DNA from 2 places in the Calidifontimicrobium sp. SYSU G02091 genome. Region 1 is predicted to be linked to the other one. Evidence: predicted binding sites of a transcription regulator. Region 1 holds the regulator's gene; the other holds the start of a gene.

What was found. The regulator LexA, encoded in region 1, represses DNA repair genes until DNA is damaged. The targets are predictions, from matches to a motif close to ACTGTATNNNNATACAGT.
Region 2: the regulator LexA is predicted to act here: its motif matches at 1,619-1,636, upstream of MOJ79_RS09325 (PA0069 family radical SAM protein).

Annotation. Positions count from the first base shown of each region.
Region 1 is NZ_JALBGB010000029.1:27,750-31,151, forward strand. It holds gene MOJ79_RS15350 (hypothetical protein) at 1-368, opposite strand, end outside; gene MOJ79_RS15355 (acyl-CoA dehydrogenase) at 436-1,305, opposite strand; gene lexA (transcriptional repressor LexA) at 1,445-2,128, opposite strand; gene MOJ79_RS15365 (asparaginase) at 2,205-3,146, shown strand; gene MOJ79_RS15370 (ABC-F family ATP-binding cassette domain-containing protein) at 3,180-3,402, opposite strand, start outside.
Region 2 is NZ_JALBGB010000012.1:32,946-36,347, forward strand. It holds gene MOJ79_RS09320 (hypothetical protein) at 310-1,422, shown strand; gene MOJ79_RS09325 (PA0069 family radical SAM protein) at 1,637-2,764, shown strand; gene MOJ79_RS09330 (response regulator) at 2,775-3,402, opposite strand, start outside.

The DNA of each region.
Region 1 (3,402 bases):
TTGCCGGAAGACCTGCTTGCCGTGCTCGGATGGGATCTCGGATGGAGCCGGGCGCGGCGACCGCGTTCACGTTGCAGCGCGACGGCCCGCAGCAGGATCGCCTCGGTGTGCAGCGTCGGCGCGAAGCCGAGTCCGAGCGCCGAGTGGCCGTCGAACGGGTCGAGCCCGACGCAGCCGACGACGCCCGCTGTGGCCGCCGCGAGCAGGCTCGACAGTGCGCCGGCCGAAAAGCCGATCCGCACGACGCGCTCGACCGGCGTGCCGAACGACCCGCCGGCGCGTAGACGTCCACCGCCATCGCGCGGCCGGCCAGCCTCAGCTCGACCGTCGTGCGGGCTTCGGCGGCGCCAGCCGGCAGCGCGGTGCACGCCAGCGCCCACAGGCATCGCGCGGTCCGTGTGACGGCCGGGGCCCTGCGGGCGGACATCGGCGCGCTCAGAAGGCTGCGTTGGCGTGCATTGCGACCGCACCGTCGCCGCGCGTGGCCCACACCGCGAGGCCGTCGGCCACGGGTGCGGCGCACAGCGTGAGCGGCGCGCCGAGCAGCGCGGGGTTGAGCGCGCGGTAGCGAAAGCGCCGCAGTGGACGCGCCCCGAGCCGCTGCGCGAGGCCGGCGAGCACGGTGGCCAGCAGCGGGCCGTGGACGACGAGGTTCGGGTAGCCCTCGACGGTGCGGCAGTAGTCGACGTCGTAGTGGATGCGGTGACCGTTGAACGTCAGCGCCGAGTAGCGGAACAGCATCGTCGTGTCGGGCGCGAACGGCTCGCGGTGCACGGGCGCGGGCAGGGCGGCTGCCGGCGCGCGCAGTGCGGCCGGCGGCGCGGGCGACCGGTAGACGATGTCGTGCAGCTCGCGCACCGCGAGCACCTCGCCGGCGACCACCTCGTGCCGCACCGTGACGAAGACGAGGTCGCCGCTGCGCCCGCGCTTGTGCTCGATGGCGTGCACCGTCGAGCGCTTGCGCGCCGTCGTGCCCAGCGGCAGCGGCGCGACGAACTCGACGTCGCCGCCGGCCCACATCCGCAGCGGCAGCGGCACCGGCGGCAGGAAGTCGCCGCGCCGCGGGTGGCCGTCGCGGCCGAGCTCGGACGGCGGCCGCCCCTCGAGGAAGTACAGCCAGTGCCACAGCGGCGGCAACGGCGCGCCGACGACGATCGCGTCGGGCGGCTCGCCGAGCGTGGCCGCCATCAGGCGCGCGTGGCGCACGGCGAGCAGGTCCTCGTCGTCGCGCGAGCGGCCGAGCCACCGGCGCAGTGTCGGCAGGTCGACGGCAGTCGACGGGGATGGCGAAGGCGGATCGTCCATGCGTGGCCGTGACGGCAGCGCCGCGTTTACGGGTGCGACGAGTATCGCGCCGCTCGCAGTGCGACATCCGTCGCGCGGCGTGTACAGCGCGAACGGGCCGCCCTCATGGTCTTCGGTCGCCCGGCTGCGGCGGGCCCGCTCAGGTAAGCATGTTGTTGCGCAGCAGACCCACCGCGATGCCTTCGATCGCGAACGGCACGTCGCCATCGCGCGCCGGCACGACGAGGGTCTCGAACTCGGGGTTCTCGGGGATCAGCTCGACGCCGGCCTTGGTGCGGCGGAAGCGCTTGACGGTGACCTCGTCACCGAGCCGCGCAACGACGATCTGGCCGTTCTTGGCCTCGCTGGCCTTCTGCACGGCGAGCAGGTCGCCGTCGAGGATGCCGGCGTCGCGCATGCTCATGCCGCGCACGCGCAGCAGGTAGTCGGGCCGGCGCGGGAACAGCCCGGCCTCGAAGACGTAGGTGCGGTCGATGTGCTCGGCCGCGAGGATCGGGCTGCCCGCGGCGACGCGGCCCACCAGCGGCAGCGTCAGCTGCGCGATGCCCGGCAGCGGCAGCGCGAACTGCCGACCGCGCGACTGGGCCAGCGTGCGCAATGTGTCAGACTTCAAGCGGATGCCCCGCGAGGTGCCACCCACCAGTTCGATGACGCCCTTGCGGGCCAGCGCCTGCAGGTGTTCCTCGGCCGCGTTGGCCGAGCGGAAGCCCAGCTCGGCGGCGATCTCGGCGCGCGTCGGCGGCGCGCCAGTGCGCTCGATCGCGCTTTGCACCAGTTCGAGGATCTGCTGCTGGCGCGCAGTGAGTTTGGGTCCGTCGATCATCGTGGTGGCGCCGGCCAGGGCCGACCGGGTCTGTGGATCCATCCAGTGACTGTATTTTTATCCATGTATCGCTCCGATGCCAAGTGATGCCGCAAAAGTCGTGATCCTGGGCACCGGCGGCACGATCGCCGGCACCGCCGCGAGCGCCGACGAGGCGGTGGGCTACCAGGCCGCGCAGCTGGGCGTCGAGCGGCTCGTCGCCGCGGTGCCGCCGCTGGCCGGGCTCGCGCTCGAGTGCGAGCAGGTCGCGCAGCTCAACAGCAAGGACATGACGCACGCCGTGTGGCAGTGCCTCGCGCAGCGCTGCGCGCACCACCTCGCGCGCGACGACGTGGCCGGCGTCGTCGTCACGCACGGCACCGACACGCTCGAGGAAACGGCGTACTTCCTGCACCGCGTGCTCGCGCCGTCCAAGCCGCTGGTGCTGACGGCAGCGATGCGCCCGGCCACGTCGATGCAGGCCGACGGGCCGCAGAACCTGCTCGACGCGGTGACGGTGGCACGCGGCGGCGCCGCGCTCGGCTGGTGCGGCGTCGTGGCCGTGCTGGCCGGCACGGTGCACGCGGCGGTCGACGTGCGCAAGGTGCACGGCTGGCGCCTCGCTGCGTTCGACAGCGGCGATGCCGGCCCCGTCGGCGCCGTCGTCGCCGGCGCGCTGCAGCGCTGGCGCGACGTGCCGACCTGCGCGCCGGTGGGGCTGGGCGCGATCGCGCGCGACGTCGCCGCGTGGCCGCGCGTGGAAGTCGTCGCGAGCCACGCCGGGGCGTCGGGGCGCGTCGTCGACGCCTTGGTGACCGACGGCGTCGACGGCCTCGTCGTCGCCGCGACCGGCTTCGGCGACGTACACGCCGAGGTCGAGGCCGCGCTCGAGCGCGCACGCGCGCGCGGCGTCGCGGTGGCGATCGCGACGCGCTGCGCCTACGGGCCGGTGATCGACGCGGCGACGCGCGCGGTCGATGCGCGCACGCCGTGGCAGATGCGCATCGACCTGCTGCTCGAGCGGTTGCGCGCCGCGTGAATGCCGCGCCGTGCGCGCGCCGGGGCGCGCGACTCAGCCGCCGGCCGTGATCTGCTCGAGCTCGGCGCCGACCTCGAGCCAGCGCTCCTCGAGCATCGCGACCTCGGCGGCGACGTGGTTCAGCCGGCGGCCGAGCTCGGCGATGTCGGCCGCGGCCACGCCGGGCTGCGACAGCGCCGCCTCGACCTCGGCACGCTCGCGCGCGAGCACTGCGAGGCGCTGGTCGATGCGCTCGAGCTCGATGCGCAGCGGCCGC
Region 2 (3,402 bases), on a different contig from region 1:
ATCCTGTGCCTCGTGTCGATCACAGTGGCAGCGCAGACCTCCAGCGTCGTGCGTGATGGCGACATTGCGTTGGACTGTCGGAGCATACGGTCGGAGAAGGAGGGCTTGCAGCGCACTGTCGACGCTGGGGTTCGCGAGCCCAGCGAGGTCCAGAATGATCCGAAGGGTGGGACATCCGCGGGTAGTCCACCTCCTGCCGCCTCGGGGTCGTCGGGCATGGGCATTCTGGGCGGCCTCGGAAGTCTCTTTGGAAAGCCAGCAGGCACGGCGTCGACGGCCCCTGGCGGCGCTGCGCCCCAGGAGTCAGCGGTGGACAAGGTCAGGATGGCGCGCGGCCGTATCGAATTCCTGGACAAGCTGGGGCGGGCCAAGGGTTGTCGGGCCGATGACGACGGCTTTGCCGGCACGCCGCTGTCGCAGGCCGAGTTCGCTTCCCTCGCAAGCGCAGCCGGTGGCGCGACCCAGCTGCTCACGGTTGACGCTGTCGACAAAGCGCTGGCGCAGCCGCTTGAACCGCTCGCGCAGCCGCTGAACTTCGAAGGCGAGCTGAAGCTCGCCGGCAAGCGCTTCTATCTGGCGGAGTTCCGCGTGCTGTACGAGGTGAGCGGCGCGGTGACAGCCAGCACCCGCGCCGGCCGCCTGCCCGGGGTGAGTTACGGCGCCACGCATTCGTCGATCAAGTATCAGGTTCCGCGCGTCGACGTGGCGGCGTTGCAGGCCATCACCGACAAGGCCCATGCCGACTTTCTGCAGCGATTGCAGGCGGCAGGCATCGTCCTGGAGCCGGCCGCCGCGTTCGTCGCTCAACATGGGGCGGTCTACCCCACCACGGAGCCGGCCAGCACCGCCGAGGCGCCCGTGTATGAAGAGCAGGACCTGGGCTACACCAAGCGCAAGTACATGGTGTTCGCGCCCAGCGGCATGAAGTTGCATCCGCGCAGCTTCGCCGGCCTGGGCGCCGGCAACATCGGGACACGCATCGACTACGTCAAGAACAAGCTCGAGGCGCTGACGGTCGGCGTCGTCGTGAACTTCGCGGCGCTGGAGTCTTCGGGCTCTGGCTCTTCGATCCTGAATCAGGACGGGGCCAGCACCGCGGCACGACCCGAGATGAGCCTGACGGCGCCGGCCGGCTACGTCGTCGCGCAAGGTCATGCCGATGCCGGGATGCTGCGCATGCCCAAGGCGGCCGTGATCCCGGGCTCGTTCGCCGTGATGCGCGAGGTCGGGGGCTACGACACGCAAAGCGACGCGGCCGTTCGAGGGCTGCAGATGCTCAGCAGCCTGATGGGTGTGGCTGCCAGCAAATCCAAGACAGTGGAGATGGCGATGGAACTTGACGGGCCGGCCACGTCGCGGCTGATCCTGCAGGGTTTGCAGGCATTCAACCAGCAGCTGGTCGACGTGATGCGGAACAGGTGAGGCAGGCGCCACGTTTCCTGCCCGCCTGAACACCGCCGGCCAGTCGCCGCTTGCCAAGGCCAACATCTTTGAGGCGCAGCGCGGCGACCACTGTTCACGCCGTGCGGCTCCTCCGTGGCATCGGCGCGATGGGGGTCGAATGCAATCGTGTCCGACGGAAGATGGCTGATCGCGGGTGATTGGCGCTTGGGCGAAAGCTGTATATATTTACAGTATGCAGCCCGCCATCCCCGCCACGTCGCCCGCCGTCCCCATCCACCTGCACCGCAAAGGCCGCGGCACCGCCTGGGCGATCGCGCACCGCTTCGAGCGTGACGAGCGCGAGGTCTTCGACGATGGCTGGGGCACGCTGCAGCAGATGGCCACCGAGGAGCGGCTGGCGCCGGGCACGGTCGTCATCGAGCAGCACGTGGGCTCGATCCTGTCGGGCAACGACTCGCCCGACATCGGTTTCGACCTGTCGATCAACCCGTACCGCGGCTGCGAGCACGGCTGCATCTACTGCTACGCGCGGCCGACGCACGGCTACCTGAACCTGTCGCCGGGGCTGGACTTCGAGACGCGCATCGTCGCCAAGGTCAACGCCGCGCAGCGGCTGCGCGAGGCGCTGGCGAGCCGCGCCTACGAGCCGTCGCTGATCAACATCGGCTCGGCCACCGACGCCTACCAGCCCGCCGAGCGGCGGCTGCGCATCACGCGCGGCGTGATCGAGGTGCTGGCCGGCTGTGCGCACCCGTTCGCGATCGTCACCAAGTCGGCCGGCGTCGAGCGCGACCTGGACCTGATCGCGCCGATGGCGCACGCGAAGCGCGCGGCGGTCTACGTATCGCTGACCACGCTCGACCCGGCGCTCGCGCGCATCATGGAGCCGCGCGCCGCGTCGCCGCAGCGCCGGCTGCGCACGATCGCGACGCTGGCGCAGGCCGGCGTGCCGGTGGGGGTGAGCGTGTCGCCTGTGATCCCGTTCGTCAACGAGCCCGAGGTCGAGCGCATCCTCGAAGCGGCGGCGGCCGCCGGCGCGCAGGCCGCTTTCAGCATCGTGCTGCGGCTGCCGTGGGAAGTGAACCCGCTGTTCCAGGACTGGCTGCAGCACCACTTCCCCGATCGCGCGGCGCGCGTGATGGCGCGCATCCGCGAGATGCGCGGCGGGCGCGACAACGACGCGCGTTTCGGCACCCGCATGACGGGGCAGGGCGTGTGGGCGCAGCTGCTGCGTCAGCGCGTCGCGAAAGCCGCGGCGCGGCTCGGGCTGAACCGGCAGCGCATCGAGATGGACTTCTCGGGCTTCCGCAAGCCGATGGACGAACCGCCGCGCGACGCGAGGCAGGCGAGCCTGTTCTGAGGTGCGCCGTTCAGGCCAGCGCCGCCGGCGCGGTGGCCGCAGCGGCGGCCGGCAATGGCGTGCGCAGCGCGATGCCGCCGGCCTGGCGGCCGCCCTCGGCGCCCAGCCGCGGCGCGGCAGGCACGCGGCCCACGCACGGGCGCAGTGCGTCGAGCCGGCGCTGCAGCGCGTCGGCCTCGTTGATGTCGTCGCGGTAGCGCTTGAGCGTCATCGCCGCCGTCTCGAGCAGCTTGGGGTTGCGCGTGCGCTCGGTGTGCGCGAGCAGCTCGCGCACCGTGGCGCCGACGTCGCCGGCCACCTTGTGCGCCATCGCCGCCTCGGCCAGCGCGAGCACGCGGGCGTGGCCAGCGCGCACGCGCTCGGCCAGCGGCGGGTGGTGCGCGGCGGCGCGCGCGAGCAGCTCGGTGATGCCCTTGGACGCACAGTGGCGCAGCGCGACGGCGTCGACCCACGCGTCGGCGTCGGGCAGCTCGATCTCGGCCGTGCCCAGGTGCGCCAGCGTCGTCAGCAGGTTGCAGGCGGCCTCGACGTCGAAGTCGTCGCTCGCGCTGTCGTCGACGATGCGCTTGATGCGCGCGACGGCGTCGGCGAGCTGTTTGCGCAGCAGCGCCTGCAGCACCCGCAGCACCTGCGTGAAG